Regions from separate parts of the Eubacterium sp. CAG:161 genome, predicted to be linked through region 2. Evidence: a T-box and tRNA genes for the amino acid it is inferred to sense, from the RefSeq annotation. Region 2 holds a T-box; the other holds one or more tRNA genes.

Region 1 (5,002 bases), on a different contig from region 2:
TCTTAATGTTATATTAGATCTTATTTTTGTGCTGGTGTATAACTGGGGAGTAGTGGGAGCAGGTGTTGCCACAGCGTTTTCGCAGTTTATTTCAGCAATAACATGTATAATATATGCTTATAAAAGTAATTCATATTTTAGAATTAAAAGAGAAAATTTCAAAATCAATAATATGATAATTAGAAAAAGCATGAGACTGGGTATTCCGGTAGCATTGCAAAATGCACTTATTGCTTTTTCATTAATTGTTTTACAGGCAATTGTAAACAGCTATGGAGCAGATTTTACCACGGCTTTTACGGTAGTATCAAGAATTGAAACCCTTATCCAGCAGCCATTTATGTCTATGGGGGCAGCAGTATCTACATATACGGGACAAAATCTTGGAGCCGGAAAAATTGACAGGGTAAAAAAAGGATTTAACACGGCAACAACCATTACCACAATATTTGCAATTAGCATAATGCTTTTATTCTGGATATTTACACCGCAGATTGTTTCCATATTCGGAAAAGACCCTACGGTTATGAAACAGGCTGTTGACGGACTTAGAATAACAAGCTGTTTTTACATATTTTTGGGAATGATATATACCACCAGAAATGTGTTAAATGGTGCCGGAGATGCAATATTTTCACTGTTTACCGGAATTGTGGAGTGTATAGGACGTGTAGGTTTTGCATATCCTCTTACCCTTATACCTTTCATGGGAAACTACGGAGTATTCTATGCTACGGGAATAACATGGCTTTTAAACGGACTGTTTAGCCTTATAAGGTATAAAAAAGGCAAATGGAAAAATATTAACATAGTAAAAAATGATATTTAAGGAGCGTTTATGTACGAAACCGCAGAAAATACGGAAAAAATAATTTTAGTTGCCGTGGCAACAGGAAATGAAGATGACGCAATGGAATCTTTAGATGAACTGGAGGAGCTGGTTAATACAGCAGGTGCATTGGTTGTGGGAAGAGTTATCCAAAATTTAGACCACATTAATAACACTACCTATGTAGGTTCAGGAAAGGTTCAGGAAATAAAGGATTTAATATGGGAAACAGAGGCAGATGCCATAGTATGTGATGATGAATTATCTCCTGCACAATATAAGAATCTTGAAGATGAATTAGATGTTAAGGTAATGGACAGAACTCTTATAATTCTTGATATTTTTGCAGGAAGGGCAAAAAGTGCCGAGGGAAAAATCCAGGTAGAGTTAGCACAGCTTAGATATCGTTCCACAAGACTTATTGGAATGAGAAATCTTTCAAGACAGGGTGGCGGAATAGGAACAAGAGGCCCGGGAGAAAAGAAATTAGAGGTAGACAGACGTCTTATCAGAAACAGAATATCCCAGCTAAAGGAACAGGTTAGAAATATGGAAAGCCACAGACAGGTTACAAGGGCTAAAAGACAGGACAATCCTGTTCCGGTGGTTGCCATAGTGGGATATACCAACGCCGGAAAGTCTACACTACTTAATACTTTAACAGCGGCAAATGTGCTAGAGGAAGACAAGCTTTTTGCAACTCTTGATCCTACAACGAGAAATTATAAGCTTCCTAACGGTCAGGAGGTTTTACTGACAGATACAGTCGGATTTATAAGAAAATTGCCTCATCACTTAATAGATGCTTTCAGAAGTACCTTAGAAGAGGCAAAGTATTCAGATATAATTATTCATGTGGTGGACTGTTCAAATCCTTCTATGGATAAAAATGTCCATGCAGTTTATGAAACACTAAAAAATCTTGAAGTAAAAGATAAAATAATCATTACGGTATTTAACAAAATAGATAAGGTAGAAGAAAAGCCAGTTTTAAGGGATTTTAATGCTGATTACACAGTTAGTGCTGCAATAAAGAAAAATATCGGATTAAATGAAATAAATGACGCAATAGAGGTAGCTTTGAAATCCATGCGTGTAATGGTGGAAAAGGTATACGATTATTCAGAAGCAGGAAAAATAGGAATAATCAGAAAATACGGTCAGGTACTTAGCGAGGAATATAAAGAAGATGGAATACATCTTAAGGCATATGTACCTTCGCAAATTATGGACAGAATATAGACATATCAGAAACGAAAGGCATAACAATGACTACAAAAGAAGCAATTAAAGAGAAGGACAGGAGGCATTGTAATGAAACATATAGAAAAAATATCTTTAATCGGATTAGGAGCCATGGGAGTATTTTTTGCACCGAGATTATATGAAACTTATGGTGAAAACTTTAGGGTTATTGCCAATGGTGAAAGAAAAGAAAGATTAGAAAACAAAGGTGTCACCGTAAATGGAATAAATTATAAATTCCCAATAATTACTCCTGATGTAATGGGAGATGAGGCCGATTTAATAATAATTGGCGTTAAGGGATATTCCTTAGAGCAGGCTACCGAGGATATTAGAAATCAGGTAGGGAAAAATACCCTTATTTTGTCACTTTTAAATGGGGTTGACAGTGAGGAACGTCTGATAAAAGAATTTGGAAATGAGCATGTTTTATATTCATTTATGAGAATGTCAGTAGTTATGAAGGATGGCAAGGCTGATTTTGATCCATATTGGGGAAAAATTCACTTTGGTGAGAAAGAAAATCACCAGTATACAGACAGGGTTTTGGCGGTAAAAGAGGTTTTTGATAAGGCTGATATTCCCTACTCCATTGAGGAAGATATGTTAAAGGGAATCTGGTTTAAATATATGTGCAATATTGGAGAAAATATGACCTGTGCCCTTTTAGGTATACCTTTTGGTGCTTTTAGAACTGATGATAATGCAAACTGGATTAGAATAAATGCCATGAGAGAGGTGGCTGCAATTGCCGGAAAAAAAGGAATTGATTTAGGGGAAAAGGAAATAGAGGCACAAAACAAAACTGTAGTTACAATACCTGAAAAGAACAAACCATCAACCCTTCAGGATTTAGAAGCAGGGAAGAAAACGGAAATAGATATGTTTGCAGGTAATGTGGTAAAAATGGGTAAAGAGCTTAATGTGCCTACTCCGATAAATGAAATGTTTTATCATGGAATACGTGTATTGGAAAATAAATAAAAAAGGAATATCAATATGGTGTTTCTAATTTTATACAACACGAAATGCAACACAAATGATTCAAATATGATGAGAACCTTAAAAAAAGGCAAAAAAATAAAGCTGCCAACGGGATTTGAACCCGTGGCCTCCGCCTTACCAAGGCGACGCTCTACCTCCTGAGCCATGGCAGCCTGTCATACGACTTAAAAATAATAACATATTCTAATGAATTTTACAATAACATATTTTAGTAATGTCATAATTGCATAATTCGTTGAATGTATGAAATTTTATTAATAAAATATTTTCACTAAATATTGAAACGTAAAAATATATGTGTTATGATTATACGAGCATTAAATCTGAGAAAAGAGGATGTACATATGAATAAAAAGGTATTATCGGTTTTAGTAGATAACACATCAGGTGTTCTTAACAGAATTGCCGGTTTGTTTAGCAGAAGAGGATATAACATTGACAGTTTAACAGTTGGAGAGACTGAAAATCCTAAATATTCCAGAATGACTATTGTAGTAACAGGTGATGATGCTATATTAGAACAGATTGTTAAGCAGATTACAAAGTTAGAGGATGTCAGAAGAGTTGATGTTTTAGAACTTAATAATTCAGTTACAAGGGAACTTATTCTTGTAAAGATAAAGACTACTCCTGCACAGAGACAGCAGATTATATCCGTGACTGAAATTTTCAGGGCTAATATTGTTGATGTGGCAAAGGACAGTGTTATGATTGAGATTACAGGAAGCCAGTCAAAGCTTTCTGCATTTTTAAGTCTTCTTGAAGATTATGAGATTTTAGAATTAGTAAGAACAGGTATCACAGGTCTTGCAAGAGGAATTAAATAGTGTAGTTTATATATAGAGAATTAATATTTACATTACATTCTTTATAAAATAATAAATATTTTACAAATGGAGGCGACAATTATGTCAGAAGCAAAAATCTATTATCAGGAGGATTGCAATCTTTCATTATTAGATGGTAAGACAATTGCAATTATCGGCTATGGTAGCCAGGGACACGCACATGCTTTAAACTTAAAGGAATCAGGATGCAATGTCATTATTGGTTTATATGAAGGAAGTAAGTCATGGGCTAAGGCTGAGAAGCAGGGATTTGAAGTATTTACAGCAGCAGAAGCAGCTAAGAAGGCTGACATTATTATGATTCTTATTAATGATGAACTTCAGGCTGATATGTATAAGAAGGATATTGAGCCAAACCTTGAAGCTGGAAATATGCTTATGTTTGCTCATGGTTTCAACATTCATTACGGATGTATTAATCCTCCAAAGGATGTAGATGTAACTATGATCGCTCCTAAGGCACCGGGACATACAGTTCGTTCAGAATATCAGGCAGGCAAGGGTACTCCTTGTTTAGTAGCTGTTGAACAGGATGCTACAGGTAAGGCTTTAGATTTAGCACTTGCATATGCTTTAGGAATTGGCGGAGCAAGAGCAGGTGTTCTTGAAACAACATTCAGAACAGAAACAGAAACAGACTTATTCGGTGAGCAGGCAGTACTTTGTGGTGGTGTTTGTGCATTAATGCAGGCTGGTTTTGAAACATTATGTGAAGCAGGATATGATCCAAGAAATGCATACTTTGAATGTATTCATGAAATGAAGTTAATCGTTGACTTAATTTATCAGTCAGGATTCGCAGGAATGAGATATTCAATTTCAAACACAGCTGAATATGGTGATTATATAACAGGACCTAAGATTGTAACAGAAGATACAAAGAAGGCTATGAAGCAGATTCTTTCAGACATTCAGGACGGTTCATTTGCTAAGGAATTCTTACTTGATATGTCACCTGCAGGACGTCAGGTACACTTCAAGATGATGAGAAAGAAAGCATCAGAACATCCATCAGAAAAAGTCGGAGAACAGATCAGAAAGCTTTACAGCTGGAACAATGAAAATGACAAATTAA
Region 2 (20,797 bases):
ATTTACCGGAATGAAGGTAAAGAAAGTTAATATATATGTTGAAGGTGTAAGAACAATAGACTAATTACGTCTTACCCTCAGGAGGATAAAAATTTGGGAATTAAAGTTATTGATGCAAAGACTTTGCAGAAGATGTTTATAGCCGGTGCCAAGAACCTTGAAGCAAAAAAGGAATGGATTAATGAACTAAATGTTTTTCCGGTTCCAGACGGAGATACCGGAACTAATATGACTTTGACTATTATGTCAGCAGCAAAGGAAGTTGGTGGAATTACAGAGCCTACCATGGAAAATATGGCGAAGGCAATTTCTACAGGTTCACTTAGAGGTGCAAGAGGTAACTCAGGAGTTATATTGTCACAGCTTTTCAGAGGATTTACCAGAGAAATTAAGAAGTACGAAGAAATTAACACCGAGGTACTTTCAAGAGCATGCGTTAAGGCGGTTGAGACAGCTTACAAGGCAGTTATGAAACCTAAGGAAGGAACTATTCTTACAGTAGCTAAAGGCATGGCTGATAAGGCATGTGAAATGCTGGGTGAAACTGATGACTTGACAGTTGTTATTGATGAAATTATAAAGCATGGTGATTATGTTTTAAGCCAGACACCTGAAATGTTACCGGTTTTGAAACAGGCAGGAGTAGTTGATTCAGGCGGACAGGGTCTTATGACAGTGTTAAAGGGGGCATATGATGCATTCCTTGGCAAAGAAGTTGATTATACTCTTGATGAGGTATCTGCGCCATCAGGCATTAATAAAGACGATATACCTATGGAAGAGGCAGATATCAAGTTTGGATATTGTACAGAGTTTATCATTAATTTAGATAAGCCTATGTCTGATGAAACGGAAAAGTCCTTCAAGGAATTTTTAGAGTCGATTGGTGATTCAATTGTTCTTGTGGCTGATGATGAGATTGTAAAGGTACATGTTCATACAAACCAGCCTGGTGAAGCCTTTACCAGAGCTTTGACATATGGTTCATTATCAAGAATGAAAATTGATAATATGCGTGAGGAGCATCACGAGAGACTTATTAAGAATGCTGAGAAGCTTGCTGAACAGCAGAAGGCAGAAGAAGAAAAGAAAAAGACAGATGAACCAAAGAAGAAATATGGCTTTATTGCAGTATCAGTAGGAGAAGGTTTAGATGAAATCTTTAAGGGATTAAATGTTGATTACATTATTTCCGGTGGACAGACTATGAACCCTAGCACGGAAGATATTTTAAATGCTGTAGAAAAGGTCAATGCAGAAACAATTTTTGTTTTACCAAATAACAAAAACATTATTCTTGCTGCAAATCAGGCTGAAAGCCTTGTGGAGGATAAGAATGTTATAGTTATTCCTTCAAAGACTATTCCTCAGGGAATTTCAGCAATGATAGGTTTTGTTGAGGATAATTCAGCAGAAGACAATAAAGAAGCTATGACTGACAGTATGTCTTATGTTAAAACAGGTGAAATCACATATGCCGTAAGAGACACGGTTATTGATGATAAAGAAATTAGAGAAGGAAATATCATGGGTATCGGCGATGAAGGAATCCTGTCAGTTGGTGATGATATTACAGCAACAACTGTTGATATGATTAAGAAAATGCAGGATGAAGATTCTGAAATCGTAAGTATTTACTATGGTGAAGGTGTCACGGAAGATGAAGCACAAACTTTGGCATCCAAGCTTTCCGAAGAATTACCTGATTTAGAAGTTGAAGTATATTCAGGTGGACAGCCGGTTTACTATTATATAGCATCAGTTGAATAAACAGCGGTGAGATTACGGAGGAAAATATGGACGAAGTATTTGTGGAACAGATTGTAAAGAAAAAAATAAGTATTTCCGGTATTTTAATGAGGGCGATTGCTATTATTTTTGTACTTGCAGGTATATTTAGTATGCTGATTATTGGTGCATTAGGACTTACCATCACAGCATTGCTTATTTATGTAACATACATTATTTGGGGATATACCAGCGTGGAATACGAGTATTCTTTTTTAAATGGCGAGTTATCCATTGACAAGATTATGGGTCAGAGAAAGAGAAAGACAATTGCATGCTATGATATTAAAAATGCTGAAATTGTAGCTCCTTCAATGTCTGATGAAGTTGTGAGCAAAATTAATAATACGATTACGAAAGATTATTCAACAAGATGCAGAAACGCTAATCTCTATTCTATGATTGTTAATGATTCAGATGGACGTAAGCAGGTTATATTTGAACCAAACGAAAAAGTATTAGATGCTATGTATCATGTTAAGCCGAGTATCGTAAAAAAATAAATTTTTTAGGAAACCATTTTGTCATTGACAAAGTGGTTTTCCGGTGTTAGTATTTTCAACAATAAATTCATATTAAACTATTAGGAGGAAAAATCAGTGGGTAAAATTATTGGTGAAGGAATTACATTTGATGATGTGTTATTAGTACCTCAGTATTCAGAGGTGACACCTAACATGGTAGACCTTACTACACATCTTACTAAAAAAATCAAATTGAATATTCCTATGATGAGTGCAGGAATGGACACAGTTACAGAATACAGAATGGCTATTGCTATGGCGAGACAGGGTGGTATTGGAATCATCCACAAGAACATGACTATTGAACAGCAGGCTGATGAAGTTGACAAGGTTAAGCGTTCTGAGAATGGTGTTATAACAGATCCATTCTATTTAACACCGGAGCACACATTAAAAGACGCCAATGATTTAATGGCAAAATTCAGAATTTCAGGTGTTCCTATTGTTGTAGGAAGAAAGTTAGTTGGAATTATTACTAACCGTGACTTGAAATTTGAAACTGATGAAAATAAATTAATTAAAGAGTCTATGACATCAGACGGACTTATTACTGCAAAGGAAGGAGTTACTCTTGAAGAGGCAAAAGCTATTTTAGCTAAGTCAAGAAAGGAAAAACTTCCAATTGTAGATGATGATTTTAATCTTAAAGGTCTTATTACAATTAAGGATATTGAAAAGCAGATTAAGTATCCTCTTTCAGCTAAGGATGAGCAGGGTAGACTTTTATGTGGTGCTGCTGTAGGTATCACAGCTAATGTAATGGAAAGAGTTAAAGCTTTGGTAGAAGCAAAGGTTGACGCTATTGTTATTGATTCAGCTCATGGACATTCAGCTAATATCTTTAAGACATTAAAGATGATTAAGGCAGAATATCCGGATCTTCAGGTAATAGCAGGAAATGTTGCTACAGGAGCTGCTACAAGAGATTTAATTGAAGCAGGAGCAGATGCAGTTAAGGTTGGCATCGGACCTGGCTCTATTTGTACAACACGAGTTGTTGCAGGTATTGGTGTACCACAGGTTACAGCTATTATGGACTGCTACGAGGTAGCGAAGGAATATGGTGTTCCTATTATTGCAGACGGTGGTATTAAGTTCTCAGGTGATATTGTTAAGGCTATTGCTGCAGGTGGTAGCGTATGTATGATGGGTTCAATGTTTGCAGGATGTGATGAAGCACCTGGAGATTTTGAATTATTCCAGGGACGTAAATACAAGGTATACAGAGGCATGGGAAGTATTGCTGCTATGGAAAATGGTAGCAAGGACAGATATTTCCAGACAAATGCGAAGAAGTTAGTTCCTGAAGGCGTTGAAGGACGAGTTGCATACAAGGGAAGTCTTGAAGATACTGTATTCCAGCTTATGGGTGGTTTACGTTCAGGTATGGGATATTGTGGAGCTAAGGATATTGAGACACTTAAGGAAACAGGCAAATTCGTTAAGATTTCAGCTGCATCCCTTAAGGAAAGTCATCCACATGATATTCATATTACAAAGGAAGCACCAAACTACACTACAGAAGTTTAATGTGAAAAAAATATGAAAAAGGTGTATTAATTTAATAATATATGATAGAATACAAAGGGTCTTTTAGGATAAGGATCCTTTGTATTTTTTTTACAAAGAATTAATTTAATAAAATACCAAAAGGAGATAATGTAGTGGAAGAAAACAATATTAATAATGTTAATGACAGCATTGAGGATAATGCAAAAACGGATAAAAAGAAAATAAGTCCGGCGAAGCTTATTGTTCCTATTATCATTGTGGTTATATTAGCTGTATTTGCCGATGTAGTTTACTGGGCGAAGGTTATTAAACCAAAGAGTGATATTAATAAGGAAGTCGGCTATAATACGGAAGAATACATAAAGTTAGGTCAGGTAAAAGGCATAGAGGATGAAATTTCGCAGGAAGAATGGGACGAAAATCTTGCTGATGAAACTAACGAATATGATGTGGTTGACAGAGCTGCAAAGGAAACAGATCAGGTAGATGTGGACATTGTAGCGTATATAGACAATAAAAAAGTTGACGATTTATCTATGAAAGAAGCATCTTTTTATATTGGTAAAAATGATGATGCTGCGGATAAAAAGGTATATGACAAGCTTATTGGAACAAAGGCAGGACAAAAGCTATCCTTAGAAGTAAGTGGCGATGAAGCAAAGGAATTAGCAGGTTCTGTTGAGGATTATTCAGGTAAAAAAGTTAAATTGGAAATTAAGGTAAGAGATGTATCTGAATTAGTTGTTAATAAGGTTACTGATAAGTGGGTTAAGGAAAATTTAGAAGATTTATATGGTGTTACAACTGCTAAAGAACTTTATGAATGGGAAAAGCAGTACATTATAGAATCAAATCTTAAAGAACGTTTGTGGAAGAAGGTTGTAGATAATGCAACTATGAGTGGATATCCGGCTGATTTGTATAATGATATTGTAGCAGAGCTTGACGGACATATAGAGGCTGAGGCTAAAGATGAAGGCATATCTGTTGAGGAATATAAGAAACAGTATCAGTATACAGATGAAAAGTTAGATGAAGAGTATACTTATAATGTAAAGTCAGAACTCGTTATGTGGCAGTTAGTTAAGGATTTGGGACTTGAAGCTTCAGATGATGAAATTGAAGAAATGTATGAGAATGAATATGAGGAAGTTAATCTTGACAGTGTAGAGGAAATGAAGAAACTTTACACCAAAGATGAAATGAAAGAAGCTGTTTTGTTAGACAAGGCACAGCAATATGTATTTGATAATGCAAAAATAAGCTACAATTACAAAATAAAATAATGTATTTTTAAGGATGCACTTTCTATAATGCTAATTTGCACTATCGAAAGTGCATTTTAATTATCAATAAAACAATAAAGAATAATAAAAAACAATAAGGATTTGTTTACAAAAACAATACAAAATGCTAAAGTTAGTCTAGAAGAAATGATCGGATAGACTAATTTTTTGGCTTTATTGATGTCTGCACAGGTTTACATCGAAAAGAGGAAAAATATGAAAAAGAGTATTTTTAGTTATAACAAGAGGGGTGCGAAAACTATCTTAATGCTTATGATATGGATTATGTCATTTGCTTTCATTTGTTTCGGTGATGTTAGTGTAGTGCAGGCTAAAGCAAGATTGAATTATTCATGGATAACCATGACGGAAGGTTATTCAATAAAACTGAAAGTTACAGGAACAAAGAAGAAAGCAAAGTGGTACAGTTCAAATAAAAAAGTTGCAAAGGTAAGCAATAAGGGTGTAGTTTACGGTAAGAAAGCTGGAAAAGCAACAGTTACTGCCAAGGTTGGTGGTAAAAAGTTAAAATGTAGTGTTAAAGTTAAAAAGATACCTAAAAAGGTAGTTAAAGTGGTTGAATATAAAGACACAACATTTAGCGTTTCGGAAGTTCATATAAATCTTTATGGTGTAACATATAAAGATGAAAAATCTGTAATTTCAGATACACAGAATGGAACCTTTACATTAGAACTATTAAATAGTAGTGGAAGTATTACATGGAGTTCAAATAATGAAAAAATTGCAACTGTTAGTAATGGAGTAATAACAGCAAAGGCAGTAGGTAGTTGTACAGTTATGGCAAAGTGTGGTGGTAAAACGTTTAAATGTCCGGTCACGGTAACTAATTATAGCAATATAGATCAGGTTTATAATCAGAGGAATATTTACATAATGCTTAGCCTTGTTAATAAAGACAGAGTTAAGACAAAGGTAAAGCCGTTACTTTTAAAAAGTGAAGTTACAAAGGTGGCTGATATACGTGCAAAGGAAGCTGCCAAGATATTTGCTCACACAAGACCTAATGGGTCAGCTTATAAGACAGCATACGGAGATGTGGGATTTAAAATTGGAAGTGCCATTGGCGAAAATCTGTCATACAATCTTGATGCGGCAAGTAAAAGGGCGAAGATTGTGAATATGGCATACAAGAATCTTTATGCTTCTAAAGGGCACAGACAGAATATGTTAAGCAGGGATTTTACATATATTGGTATAAGCAGCTATACAAAAGAATATGTAAATCAGTGGAATACTACATGTGTAGAAACGTATTTTGCTCAGGAATTTTATACTAAATAGTTGGTATATTAAAAAAGAAAAATAATGAAAAAATGGCATTATTTTTTAGATTATTCAGGTTGACAACATCGGTTAAGGTGTTATAATGAAAATTGTTAAAACGATGACGAGGACAGTAGGTTATCCGGAGGGTAACAGAGAGAGGCACCATGGTTGGAAGTGTCTTACAGAAGGGTAATTGAAGACTACCTCTGAGTGGCTCTAATCAAGCACGGTGATTCCGTTATAATCGTAATGAGAGGCCAATTTATTTGGCAATCAGGGTGGAACCGCGTATATTACGTCCCTGTTTATGGAAACATAAACAGGGGCTTTTTTTATTACCTATTTATGTTTCAAAAAATAAATGGATAAGGAGACCAGGAAAATGAAAATTACTTTAAAAGACGGCTCAGTAAAAGAATATGCAGAGGCAATGACAGTTAATGATATTGCTTATGACATTGCAGGAGGATTAGGAAGAGCAGCTTGCGCAGGAGAAGTTGACGGAGAAGTTGTTGATTTAAGAACAACTATTGACAAGGATTGTACATTGAATATTCTTACATTTAAGGATGAAGCTGGAAAGGCAGCTTACAGACATACAACATCACATGTGTTAGCAGAAGCTGTAAAGAATTTATATCCTGATGCAAAACTTGCCATTGGACCATCAATTGATGATGGATTTTATTATGATTTTGACAGTGAACCATTTTCAAGGGAAGATTTAGACAAGATTGAAGCCGAAATGAAAAAAATCATTAAAAAAGGTGCTAAACTTGAGAGATTTACACTTCCCCGTGAAGATGCAATTAAATACATGGAAGATAGAAATGAACCATATAAGGTAGAACTTATTAAGGATTTACCGGAAGATTCAGTTATTTCATTCTATAGTCAGGGTGAATTTGTTGATTTATGTGCAGGACCACACCTTATGTCTACAAAGGGAATTAAGGCATTTAAGCTTACTTCATCATCTATGGCATATTGGAGAGGTGATGCAAATAAGGCAAGACTTCAGAGGATTTATGGAACAGCCTTTGACAGCAAGGATGAACTTAACGGCTATCTTGAAAAGTTAGAAGATGCTAAGAACCGTGATCACAATAAGTTAGGTCGTGAAATGGAATTATTTACAACTGTTGATGTAATTGGACAGGGACTTCCTCTTTTAATGCCTAAGGGAGAAAAAATGGTTCAGAAGCTCCAGAGATGGATTGAGGATTTAGAGGATAACGAGTGGGGATATGTTCGTACAAAGACACCACTTATGGCGAAATCAGATTTATATCGTATTTCAGGACATTGGGATCATTATAAAGAGGGCATGTTTGTTTTAGGAGATGAAGAGAATGATAAAGAAGTTTTTGCCCTTCGTCCTATGACATGTCCGTTCCAGTATTATGTATATAAGGCAAGTCAGAAGAGCTACAGAGATCTTCCTTGCAGATACGGTGAAACATCTACATTGTTTAGAAATGAAGATTCAGGTGAAATGCACGGACTTACAAGAGTTCGTCAGTTTACTATTTCAGAAGGACATTTAATTGTTCGTCCGGATCAGATGGTACAGGAATTTAAGAATTGTATAGCCCTTGCTCAGTATTGTCTCCAGACATTAGGATTAGAGGAGGATGTAACATATCATCTTTCAAAATGGGATCCTGAAAATAAGGATAAGTATATTGGTGAACCGGAAGTTTGGAACGAAACAGAACAGGATATCAGAGATGTTTTAACAGAACTTAATATTCCTTTTGTAGAAGACGTGGGAGAAGCTGCATTCTACGGACCAAAGGTTGATATTAATGCAAAGAATGTATACGGCAAGGAAGATACAATGATTACAATACAGTGGGATGCATTGTTAGCTGAACAGTTTGATATGTACTATATTGATGAAAAAGGTGATAAGGTCAGACCTTACATTATTCATAGAACTTCTATCGGATGTTATGAAAGAACATTGGCATGGCTTATTGAAAAATATGCCGGAAAGTTCCCAACATGGCTTTGTCCTGAACAGGTTAGAGTTCTTCCTATTTCAGAAAAATATGAGGAATACGCTCAGTCTGTAGCAAAAGCATTAAAGGCAAGACACATTGATGTTACAGTTGATTCACGTTCTGAAAAAATCGGATATAAGATTCGTGAAGCAAGACTTGATAAACTTCCATATATGCTTGTGGTTGGACAGCAGGAAGAAGCAGATGGTACTGTATCAGTTAGAAGCAGATTTGCAGGAGATGAGGGTGTTAAGAGTTTAGATACTTTTATTGAGCAGATTTGTAAGGAAATTGATACTAAAGAAATCAGAAAAGTTGAGATGGAAGAAAGCAAATAGTTTTGAATAATTAATAATAAAAAATCCACAATATTAGTATCGGTTTTTACCGAAATTAATATTGTGGAGGTTATTATGACAAAGTTAAATTGTACTGTTAAAAATTGTTACTATAACAAGGAGTCAATGTGCTGTAGAGATGGCATTAAAGTAGGAGGTACAGATGCAACAGTTACAGATGCAACCTACTGTGGTGATTTTAGGGAAGCGGGAGATAACTTTTCTTCTAAGTGTGACTGTGGACCTGAAGGATCAGTTGATGTAAGATGCGATGCAGTAAGATGCACATTTAACGATAACTGTAAATGTCATGCATCCCAGATTACCATTGATGGAAATGGTGCAACACATCAGAGCCAGACAGAATGTGGAAGCTTTGAATGTACATGCTAAGCATTACCTTTGGTGATGAACGTATGTTACGGAAAATTTAATAAAATAAAATATATATAAACTCTTGACATTTAAAAGTGATGATGGTAGTATACTAATGTTGTGAAATCAAGCAGGGTATCCACCCTCACCCAGACGCATTAGGCGAGTCGAGGTTTATATGTGGTAATGATTTTTATTTATCACTTCTTTTGTATTTTAGTGGATAATCTGTTTGGATTATCCACTTTTTTGTTTTGAAAATGAAAAATAATTTGGAGGTGCAATACTATTAGCGAATTAATGATTAACGGACAGATTAGAGATAAAGAAGTTCGTGTTATTGGAACAAATGGAGAGCAGTTAGGCGTTATGTCTGCAAGAGATGCACAGAAGTTAGCAGACGAAGCTGAACTTGATTTAATAAAGATTGCTCCAAAGGCTCAGCCACCTGTATGTAAAATAATGGATTATGGTAAGTTTCGTTATGAACAGCAGAAGAGAGAGAAAGAAGCCAAGAAGAAACAACATGTTGTTGAAACAAAGGAAATCAGACTTTCACCTAACGTTGAAATCAATGATTTAAAAACTAAGGCAAATAATGCCAGAAAGTTTATTGAAAAAGGCGATAAGGTAAAGGTTACTCTTCGTTTTAGAGGAAGAGAGATGGCTCATATTAGTAGTAGTGCACATGTTTTGGATGACTTTGCAAAAATGTTAGAAGACATTGCGCAGGTTAGCAAAGCGGCAAAATTAGAAGGCAGAAACATGACAATGTTTTTAGAAAAAAAGCGTTAAGCTTTAGATGATTATTAAGGAGGAATAAGACATGCCAAAAATTAAGACAAGCAGAGCAGCTGCAAAACGTTTCAAAAAGACAGGTACAGGAAAGCTTAAAAGAAATAAAGCTTACAAATCACATATTTTAACTAAAAAATCAGCTAAGAGAAAGAGAAATCTTAGAAAAGCAACTACAGCTGATGCTACAAACGTAAAGAACATGAAGAAAATTTTACCTTATCTGTAATTATTTCAGATTAGAAGGTGAATTGGAACAGTGCATTTTAATCTAGTGTAGGAGGAAATAGAAATGGCAAGAATTAAAGGCGGAATGAACGCTAAAAAGAAACATAATAGAGTATTAAAGCTCGCTAAAGGTTATAGAGGAGCTAGATCAAAACAGTATAGAGTAGCGAAGCAGTCAGTTATGAGAGCTTTGACAAGCGCATATGCAGGAAGAAAGCAGAAGAAGAGACAGTTCAGACAGTTATGGATTGCAAGAATTAATGCTGCTGCAAGAATTAACGGACTTTCATACAGCAAGTTTATGTATGGACTTAAGTTAGCAGGCGTTGAAATGAACAGAAAGATGTTAGCTGAAATGGCAGTTAATGATGCAGAAGGATTTGCAAAGTTAGTTGAAACAGCTAAAGAAAAATTAGCATAATATATTTTTTAATTATATATTCTAATTAATAAAAAGGCTTAAAGTGATTAATGGTCACTTTAGGTCTTTTTTTATTATAGTAAAATTATTTTATGTAACATTGGTCACAAATTAAACACAAAATAAACTAATTTAAAACACAAATTTTACTAATTTAAAACACATTATAAAAATATAATATTTATCAATGAGGTTTAAAATAGTAGGAGGCATATTAATGAGCGTTATTGAAATTGAAAATCTTGTGAAAAAATACGGCGATAACTTAGCCGTGGATAACTTGAATTTAAAAATTGAAAAGGGACGGGTATACGGGTTTTTAGGACCAAACGGAGCAGGAAAATCTACTACAATGAATATTATAACCGGTTACATAGGGGCAACCTCCGGAACGGTAAAAATTGACGGACGTGATATTTTTAAGGAACCGGAACAGGCAAAAAAGTGTGTAGGCTACCTTCCGGAAATGCCACCTCTTTATCAGGACATGACTGTAAGAGAATATTTGAAATTTGTGGCAGAACTTAAGAAGATACCTAAAGGCAAAAGAGAAAAGAATATAGAGGATGCCTTAAATATGACAAAGACTGATCAAGTGGAAAACAGGCTGATTAGAAATCTGTCAAAAGGTTATAAGCAAAGAGTGGGAATTGCTCAGGCACTAATTGGTATGCCGGAAGTAATTATTTTGGATGAACCAACAGTTGGTCTTGATCCAAAACAGATAATTGAAATCAGACAGCTTATAAAGCAGTTAGGGAAAAAACATACTGTTATATTAAGCTCTCATATTTTATCAGAGATTAGTGAGGTTTGTGATTACATATATATTATTTCCAGAGGATGTCTGGTAGCTGCCGGTAGCGAAAAGGAATTAGTTGACCAGATGGCAGGAAAAAATGTTCTTGAAATGGAGATTAAAGGCAACAAGGATGCAGTTACAGCTATGATGGGAACTGTATCAGATGTAGGAAAATATGAAATGACAAAATCTGATAAGTCAGATAATGTTAACCTTACAATTATAAGTGACAGGGAAAATGATGTACGTGAGAAAATCTTTTATGCATGTGCCAATAGCAGATTACCTATTTTAAAGATGGACTTTAAGCATAAGACTCTTGAGGACATATTTATTGAATTAACGAAGGATTATGCAGCTCCGGAAAAGAAAAAGCGCAGAATAGGTAAAAGCAAAGCTGAAAAGGAGCTTCAGGAGGATATCGACAAGGAAGTTGAAGCGTTAAATGAAATATCCCACAAGGAGGAAAATAAGTAATGATTGCAATATATAAAAGAGAGTTAAAATCTTATTTTACATCAGTTATCGCATGTTTGTTTATTGCGGTTACAACATTAGTAGCAGGTATATTTTTTGTATACTATAATTTACAAAATGGATTGACAAGTATGTATCCGGTATACCAGAGTCTCTTTATTCTGGTATTTACGGTTCCTATTCTTACAATGAAAATAATAGCAGATGAAAGAAGGCTCAAAACGGACCAGTTAATTCTTACTGCACCTGTTTCAGTTGGAAAAATTGTAATGGGAAAATTTATGGCACTAACAACGATTTTTGCCATACCGGTTCTTATAATGTGTTTATACCCGGTGATTTTGTCAAAATTCGGAAATATGCCTTTTAAGACAGCATATACTAATATTTTCGGATTATTCCTTTACGGAATTGCATTTATTGCCATTGGCATGTTTATTTCATCATTAACAGAAAGTCAGGTAATATCTGCAATATTAAGTATTGTAGTTTTACTTCTTGGCTACTTAATGGGTTCTCTTACATCCATGATTTCGTCAGATGGAAATATTCTCACAAAAATTCTTGGATGTTTTGATTTATATTCACCTATGCAGGATTTCTTAAATGGTGTAATTACTTTGTCAAATGTTGTGTACTACATATCTTTAACAGCTGTATTTTTGTTTCTTACATGCCAGTCAATTCAGAAGAGAAGATGGAATGTATCAAAGAAATTTATTGGAACGGGAATTTTCAGTACAGGTTTTATAGCTGTTGTAGTTGCATTGGTTGTTTTTGTAAACCTTATTGCAGGTACCATAACATCTAAAGAAGCATGGGCAACAGCGGATATGACATCTACATCCCTTTTCTCTATTTCAAGTGATACAATGAAAATGCTAAAGGGACTTGATAAGGATATTACCTTATATGTTATGGCTTCTAAGTCAGAAGTGGATTCTACAATTAAAAAGACATTAGCAAGATACGAAACAGCATCAAAACACATAAAAGTAGAATATAAGGATACAAACAGATACCCTAACTTCTACAAAACATACACTGATACTGCACCAACAGCCGGAAGTATTATTGTATACAACGCATCAAATAAAAAATCAAAGGTTGTTGATTACAATAACATTTATGTTACAGATAATTCAGCATATTATTCAGGTGCATCTGCATCTACAACCTATGACTGTGAAGGACAGTTAGATAGTGCGATTTCTTATGTACGTTCAAATTCTACCTATAAAATCTATCAGGTTACAGGTCATAACGAAATAGTATCAGATTCTAATAATTTTGGTACAATGGAGAATTTGAAGGATATAATTTCAAAGTATAACTGTGAAATTAAAGAAATTAACTTGTTAAGCAAATCGTCAATTTCTACTGATGAGTGTTCAGCAGTTCTTTTGCTAGGACCTGAAACAGATTACTCAAAGGATGAAGCTGATGTAATAAAGAACTACATTAAGGAAGGTGGAAATGTAATCGCCGCATTAGAGGCAAAAGCCAGTGTTGGTGTTGATAAGCCTAATTTCTATTCTATTTTAGAGGAATATAATGTTAAGGTTTATGATGGTCTTGTGGCAGAAAACGACAGTTCACGTTATGCAACCCAGTATGGCCCATTCTACGGATTTGCTGAAGGTTCTACAGGTTATGCATCAGGACTTACAAGTTATATATTTACACCATATACTATGGGATTAAAGAAGGCAGAAAGTGATGATACAAGTGCTTCATACACTGCATTAGCATCAACTTCTGACAATTCCGTATTAAAGACAAATCCATCTAATGCTACATCTTATGAGAAGGGAAAAGGTGATGTGGCAGGACCTTTTGATACAGTTGTTTCTGCCTCAAAAAAAATAACTAAGAAAACATCAGGTGACAAGAGTAGCAAGTCAGAGGAAGCAACAACAGGAAACGAAGAGACAACCGGTGAAGCTGAAACAAGCGAAGAAACAACAAATGAAGATTCATCTAATAGTGAAACAACTACATCTGTCACATCGAATCTGTTGGTATTCGGTTCAGTATATTCTCTTGCGGATACTGTAGATAATATGGTACAAAGCTCAAACACACAGATTGTAAATAATGCGTTAAAAGAATATATTAAAACGGATGTTGAAACAATATCCGTACCGGCTAAAAGCATGACTCCGGTTACACTTACAGTTACAGAGTCAGGCACAAGATTGTTCGGAATACTGATTGCAATTGTGGTACCTATTATTGTGTTATTAGCAGGAATAGCAGTATGGGTTAGAAGGAGAAGATATTAATGAAAAAACAGTTTATTCAGTTTGGCGTCATTGTGGTTGTTTTAGTTGTCTGCATTGTTGGATATTTTGTTATGAGCAGTCACTTTGACAAGAAAGAAAAAAAGGAAGAAGAAGCAGGCAAAATAGTTGCTTTTCAGTTAGATGACTACAAGGATGTAAAGAGTTTTTCTTATGTGTTAAGTAACAGTACCTTGGAAATTAAGAAAAATGACGGAAAATGGCAAATTTCAGGTCAGGAAGACGTGAAACTTAAAAAGAGTACCATTGAGTCTGAAATGCTGTCAAAACTGGCAGAAATAGACGCAGAGGATAAAATTGATAATGTAAGCAGTGAAGAAGATTATGGCTTCATAAAGTCAGGAGATGAGTTGGCCGCTGCTACAAATACAATCAAGGTTACAGACAAGGATGGAAAAGAGTATATTATATACATTGGAAACGCAAACCCGTATGATTCAACCAAATATTATATGATGGTAAAGGGCGATGACAATGTATATGTTATATCATCTGATTTAGTAACGGCTTTTTCTAAGACTGTTGATGACATGAAGGAAGAAGAAACTACAACGGTAGAGGAAACAACCACAGGAAAAGAGGCAGAAGAAACCACTTTAGGAGAAGCGGGTATAGAGAAAACAAGTGAATAAATAAGAGATAAGAGCTGTTGTGTTGGTTGCTGAAGGTACCGGCATAACAGTTTTTGTATCTATGGGCAGGCATTGTCGGCGTTTCGGAGGTAAGTATAGGCTATTGGGCTGGAGAATAGCTTTTAACAAACAAAAAATCCTTAAAAGCAGTAGTATGACACTACAACTTTTAAGGATTTTTGATGCAGTTGATGGGACTTGAACCCACACCCAGTTAACCCGGACATGAACCTGAATCATGCGCGTATGCCAATTCCGCCACAACTGCATAATTGATATTTGTTTATATACATAAAATGGAAGTCTCAAAGACTTCCATTTTGAAAAACAAAATGCGGAAGATGGGACTTGAACCCACACAAGCGCAATGCTTACAAGATCCTTAGTCTTGCTCGTCTGCCAGTTCCGACACTTCCGCATACGTTTCAAACGCAAGAAAAATAATACCATAATGCCAAGGGAGTGTCAACACTTTTTTTAAAAAAGTTAAAAAAACTTAAAAATTCCCACAAAAGCCCAAAAATAATAAAAACATATCCTAAAAACAATAGAATAAAAATTTTCTTCTAAACAGACATAACTCATCGATTTTACATCCATCAAAAATTCAAACTTTTCCATGCAACGCTCTTTCTCATTAAATTTTCAACTCTTTATTAATAATAAAATGTGTTGTATACTAAAATGTATATTGGTAGATGCGTATTGGTACCGGATATGAGCATTTTTCGGAGGTAGATTATGAATATCAGACAGAAAAATGAAGAATTGGAAAAAAAGACACTAAGTCCCTATGCAGCATTAAGTTGTGAAAGCAAGGGAAGGGACAGGTATGAGGAACCTTGTGATATAAGAACAGTATATCAAAGGGACAGAGACAGAATCATTCATTGCAAATCTTTTAGAAGATTGAAACATAAGACGCAGGTTTTTTTGTCGCCTATGGGTGATCATTACAGAACCCGTCTGACCCATACGTTAGAAGTATCCCAGATAGCAAGAACCATAGCTAAATCTCTTGATTTAAATGAAGATTTAACGGAGGCTATTGCTTTGGGACATGATTTGGGTCATACCCCTTTTGGCCATGCAGGAGAAAGAACTCTTAATGAAGTGTGTAGTTTAGGATTTAAACATTATCTTCAAAGCATACGTGTTGTGGAAATATTAGAAAACAACGGAAGAGGGTTAAATCTTACAAAAGAGGTAAGAGACGGAATTGTAAATCATAGAACCAGTGGAAATCCTTCAACTCTTGAGGGAAAGGTTGTGAGATTGTCTGATAAAATAGCTTATATTAATCATGACATTGATGATGCTGTAAGAGGAAAAATAATAAGTGAAGAAGATATTCCGCCGGTTTACAGGGAAATATTAGGAGATACTACTAAGAAGAGATTGGATAAATTAGTTCACGACATAGTGGAAAACAGCTATGAAAAAGACGATATCTTAATGTCAAAGCAGGTACATGATGCCATGATGGGACTTAGAAGTTATATGTTTAAAAGCGTGTATACTAATCCAAGGGCAAAAAGTGAGGAAACCAAAGCTACGGAGATGCTTAAAATCATGTTTGATTATTTTCTTCACAATACTGATAAGCTGCCACAGGAATTTATTTATCTGATTAATGAGCAGGGAGAAAATCCGGAACAAGTGGTTTGTGATTATATTGCAGGAATGAGCGACCAGTATTCAGTTGCCGTATTTGAAAAAATATTTGTGCCGAAATCATGGAATATGTGATAAGGCATTTAGGAGGATAAAGTGTTTTACTCAGAGGATATTATAGAACAGGTAAGAACGGAAAATGACATAGTTGATGTGATAGGGGATTACGTTAAATTACAGAAAAAAGGCAGTTCCTATTTTGGACTTTGTCCTTTTCACAATGAAAAGTCACCATCTTTTTCCGTATCACCCCATAAACAGATGTATTACTGCTTTGGATGTGGCGAAGGGGGCAACGTAATATCTTTTTTGATGAAATATGAAAATTATACATTTATTGAAGCAATGGAGGTGCTGGCTGACAGGGCAGGCATTGAGTTGCCAAAGATGGAATATTCAAAAGAAGCTAAGCAGGAAAAGGATTTAAAAACAAAAATTATTGAAATAAATACAGAAGCCGCCAAATATTATCACTATCTGTTAAAGTCAGAAAGAGGAAAGCTGGCATATAACTATCTTTCAGGGAGAAAGTTATCTGATGAAACTATATTAAGATTTGGTCTGGGATATTCTGATAAATATAGCGATAACCTTTACAAATACTTAAAAAACAAGGGTTATAATGATTCAGAATTAAAAGAGACAGGATTGTTTACCTACGACGAAAAACGTGGGGTAAATGACAAATTCTGGAATCGTGTTATGTTTCCCATAATGGATGCTAATAACAGAGTCATAGCCTTTGGAGGCCGTGTAATGGGAGATGGTAAGCCTAAATACTTAAATTCCCCGGAAACAAAGGTTTTTGACAAAAGCCGTAATCTTTATGGATTAAATGTTGCCAGAAGCTCCAGAAAGGATTATATGCTTATTTGCGAGGGATATATGGATGTTATAAGCCTTCATCAGGCAGGCTTTAATAACGCAGTGGCAGCTCTTGGAACGGCATTTACATCAAGGCATGCATCTTTAATTAAAAGATATGTTAAAGAGGTTGTTCTTACTTTTGACAGTGATGAGGCAGGAATAAAGGCGGCTCTCAGGGCAATCCCTTATTTAAGGGATGTGGGACTGTCAATTAAGGTTTTATCCATGAAACCTTATAAGGACCCTGATGAATTTATTAAGGCAATGGGAAAAGAGGCATATGAAGAGAGAATAAAAAATGCCACAAATTATTTTATTTTTCAGGTTGCCATGGAACAAAAAAAATACAATATGTCTGACCCGCAGGAAAAAACAGCATTTCATAAAAAGGTTGCTGAAATGATTCTTGATTTTAACGATGAAATTGAAAGGGAAAATTATATAGAATCTGTGTGTGAGATTTTTAAAATACCAAAGGATGGTCTCGCCAAGCTGGTAAAAAAGACCGGACTTACTTATGTAGGTAAGGAAGAAAAGGAAACCTACGAAGATTATCAGGAGAAAAAACAAAAAAAAGAAGATGCTTCTATGCAGGCTCAAAGAATACTTTTAGCTTCGGTTCTAGACAGAACGGATTGGTTTAACAAGGTGGCAAAGGTTATTTCCCCTGAGGATTTTATAGACGATTTCTACAGAAAGGTTGCTTCACTTTTTTGGGAGCAAATGGAAAATGGTGAGGCAAATCCTGCCAAAATTATGAATTATTTTACTGATGAAGCTGAACATAAAATGGTGGCAGAACTTTTCGTGTCACCTATAAGAGCTAATTTAGATTTGGCAGAGCAGGAAAAGGCTATAAATGATGCTGTTTTAAAAATCAAAAAAGAGAGTCTTGACAAAAAGGCGGCTGAGGCATCGGATATTGCCCAGTTACAACAGATAATAAAAGAACAGAGCATGTTACAGAAAATACATGTTTCATTAAATTAGATGAGTGGTTAATATATGATTTCAGAAAGATTAAAAGCAGTGGCCGGTATGGTTACTAAAGGAAAAAAAGTCGCAGATATAGGTACAGACCATGGGTATGTGCCTATATATTTAGTAGAAAATTCTATTTGTAGTAAGGTTTATGCCATGGATATTAATGAAGGTCCTCTAAAAATAGCGGACAAAAATATTGCGATTCATGGTCTTAGCGACAAGATAGAAACTATTCAGTCAAATGGAATGGAAAAACTAAAGGACAATATGGTAGACGGGGTAATTATTTCCGGAATGGGTGGAGATTTGATTGTAGATATATTAAGTCGTGGAAAAAACATAAAAGGCATAAATGAACTGGTTTTGTCTCCCCACAGAAGGGTTGACTTAGTAAGAAAGTATCTCCTTGAAAATAACTGGGAAATAATTGATGAAAAAATGCTGATAGACAGTGGAAAATATTACACGATTATAAAAGCATTAAAAAATGACGAAAAACTTCATATGTATAGTGATGTGGAGTTGAAATATGGAAAAATACTATTAGACAATAAAGATTTGGTTTTAAAAGTGTATTTAGAAAAAGAATATTTAAAATTTGCAGAGATCTTTGAAAAAATGAAAGCAAATAAAAGTGATAATATGCAGGAAGTTGAAAATATAATTTATTTAAACAGGGAGGCGTACAGGATATATGATTAGTGTAAACATAGGAAATGTATCATACGAATATGAAGATGGAACAACAATTTATGAAATAGCAAAGGATTTTAAAAAGTTTTACGAAAATGACATAATTTTAGCTGTGTGTAACGGCAAATTAAGTGAGCTGTCTAATGTTTTAACGGAAAACTGTATAATAAAATTTATAACTACAGCCAGTCACATTGGCAGCGAATGTTACAAAAGAAGTGTTACCTTTATGATGCTAAAGGCATTTTATAAGGTGGCAGGAAGGTCAAATGTAGGAAAAATATCTGTTGAACATTCTGTTAGCAAAGGCTATTACTGTGCAGTGGACGGAGGCATTAAAGTAGACAATGCTTTTGTTAAACAGGTTAAAGAAGAAATGAATGCTCTTGTAAAACGTGATATTTTAATTACAAAAGAGGTTGTATCAGTGGCTAAGGCCATTGAAAAGTTTGGAAGATACGGTATGAAGGATAAGGAACATCTTCTTAAGTACAGGAGAGCTTCAACTGTAAATGTTTACAAAATGGAAGGCTTTGAGGACTATTTCTATGGATATATGGCATATTCTACAGGATGTCTTAAATACTTTGATTTGATTCCTTATGATGAAGGTTTTGTATTGCAACTTCCAACAAAAGAAAATCCAAAGGAAGTTCCGGAATTTAAGCCCCAGAATAAGGTTTACAATACGCTTAAGGAAACTACTTCGTGGGCAAAGATGCTGGGGGTTTCAACTATCGGTCAGATAAACGATAAAATTACCAGTGGTGAAATTAATAATATTATGCTGGTGCAGGAAGCAATTCAGGAAAAGAAAATCGCCGATATTGCATCGGACATAGCTAAGCGAAAAGATGTAAAGGTTATTATGATTGCAGGTCCTTCATCATCAGGTAAAACCTCATTTTCTCACCGGCTTGCAGTTCAGCTCATAGCTCAGGGATTAAAACCTCATCCGATACCAATGGATAGCTATTTTGTCAATAGAGAGGATACGCCTGTAGATGAAGATGGAAAGTTAGACTACGAGGTGGTAGAGGCTGTAGATATTGAATTTTTCAATGAACAGATGACACAGCTTTTGGCAGGTAAAAGGGTAGAATTACCAGATTTTGACTTTGTTGTGGGGAAAAGAGTTTTTGATGGCAAATATCTTCAGTTAGGGGAAGATGATGTGCTGATAATTGAGGGAATACATTGCCTTAACGATGCAGTTTCATACAGCCTTCCAAGTGACAAAAAATACAAAATTTATGTAAGTGCCCTGACACCGCTTAATGTCGATGAGCATAACAGAATTGCCACATCAGACTGGAGATTATTGAGACGAATTGTAAGGGATGTAAGAACCCGTGGAACTTCAGCAGAAGGAACCATTGAAATGTGGAAGAGGGTTAGAAGGGGAGAAGAAAAAAATATTTTCCCATATCAGGAAAGTGCAGATGCCATATATAATTCTGCCATGGTTTATGAGTTGTCAGTTATAAAAACATATGCAGAACCGGCATTATTTAGCGTACCAAAGGATTCAGAGCAGTATTTTGAGGCGAAGCGACTTCTTAAGTTCTTAGATTATGTTTTGGCAGTGCCAAAGGAAAATATTCCTAAAAATTCTTTACTTAGGGAGTTTGTTGGTGGAAGTATATTCCCGGTATAGTGCAGGTGAAATTTTGCAGGAAAAGGTGGATGTATGAAAAATAGAAACTTATATACTTGAAAATTTAATAAGTTTATGTTAGTTTAAATAATTGTGAGTAAGACAGATAATCGCTGCTGCTATTGCCGAAAGGACGCAGGAGAGG

The links. A T-box is a leader RNA that pairs with one kind of tRNA and senses whether it is charged. The one in region 2 lies ahead of thrS (threonine--tRNA ligase), so its partner is inferred to be a tRNA-Thr.
Region 1: it encodes a tRNA-Thr, which carries the amino acid that the T-box ahead of thrS (threonine--tRNA ligase) is inferred to sense. The anticodon was not compared.

Annotation. Positions count from the first base shown of each region.
Region 1 covers NZ_HF991874.1:336,667-341,668, forward strand. Annotated here, with positions in the region: partial or broken gene Q5O30_RS11615 (MATE family efflux transporter) at 1-829, shown strand, start outside; gene hflX (GTPase HflX) at 839-2,071, shown strand; gene Q5O30_RS11625 (ketopantoate reductase family protein) at 2,144-3,058, shown strand; tRNA gene Q5O30_RS11630 (tRNA-Thr) at 3,159-3,231, opposite strand; gene ilvN (acetolactate synthase small subunit) at 3,424-3,906, shown strand; gene ilvC (ketol-acid reductoisomerase) at 3,973-5,002, shown strand, end outside.
Region 2 covers NZ_HF991865.1:16,548-37,344, forward strand. Annotated here, with positions in the region: gene Q5O30_RS06015 (Asp23/Gls24 family envelope stress response protein) at 1-64, shown strand, start outside; gene Q5O30_RS06020 (DAK2 domain-containing protein) at 94-1,770, shown strand; gene Q5O30_RS06025 (DUF6106 family protein) at 1,797-2,291, shown strand; gene guaB (IMP dehydrogenase) at 2,388-3,842, shown strand; gene Q5O30_RS06035 (hypothetical protein) at 3,977-5,110, shown strand; gene Q5O30_RS06040 (Ig-like domain-containing protein) at 5,327-6,415, shown strand; T-box leader at 6,510-6,706, shown strand; gene thrS (threonine--tRNA ligase) at 6,783-8,744, shown strand; gene Q5O30_RS06050 (DUF1540 domain-containing protein) at 8,820-9,137, shown strand; gene infC (translation initiation factor IF-3) at 9,420-9,914, shown strand; gene rpmI (50S ribosomal protein L35) at 9,946-10,143, shown strand; gene rplT (50S ribosomal protein L20) at 10,207-10,563, shown strand; gene Q5O30_RS06070 (ABC transporter ATP-binding protein) at 10,781-11,842, shown strand; gene Q5O30_RS06075 (Gldg family protein) at 11,842-14,127, shown strand; gene Q5O30_RS06080 (DUF4340 domain-containing protein) at 14,127-14,777, shown strand; tRNA gene Q5O30_RS06085 (tRNA-Leu) at 14,961-15,045, opposite strand; tRNA gene Q5O30_RS06090 (tRNA-Leu) at 15,111-15,195, opposite strand; gene Q5O30_RS06095 (deoxyguanosinetriphosphate triphosphohydrolase) at 15,519-16,526, shown strand; gene dnaG (DNA primase) at 16,548-18,308, shown strand; gene Q5O30_RS06105 (class I SAM-dependent methyltransferase) at 18,324-19,004, shown strand; gene Q5O30_RS06110 (nucleoside kinase) at 18,997-20,652, shown strand; RNA gene rnpB (RNase P RNA component class A) at 20,747-20,797, shown strand, end outside.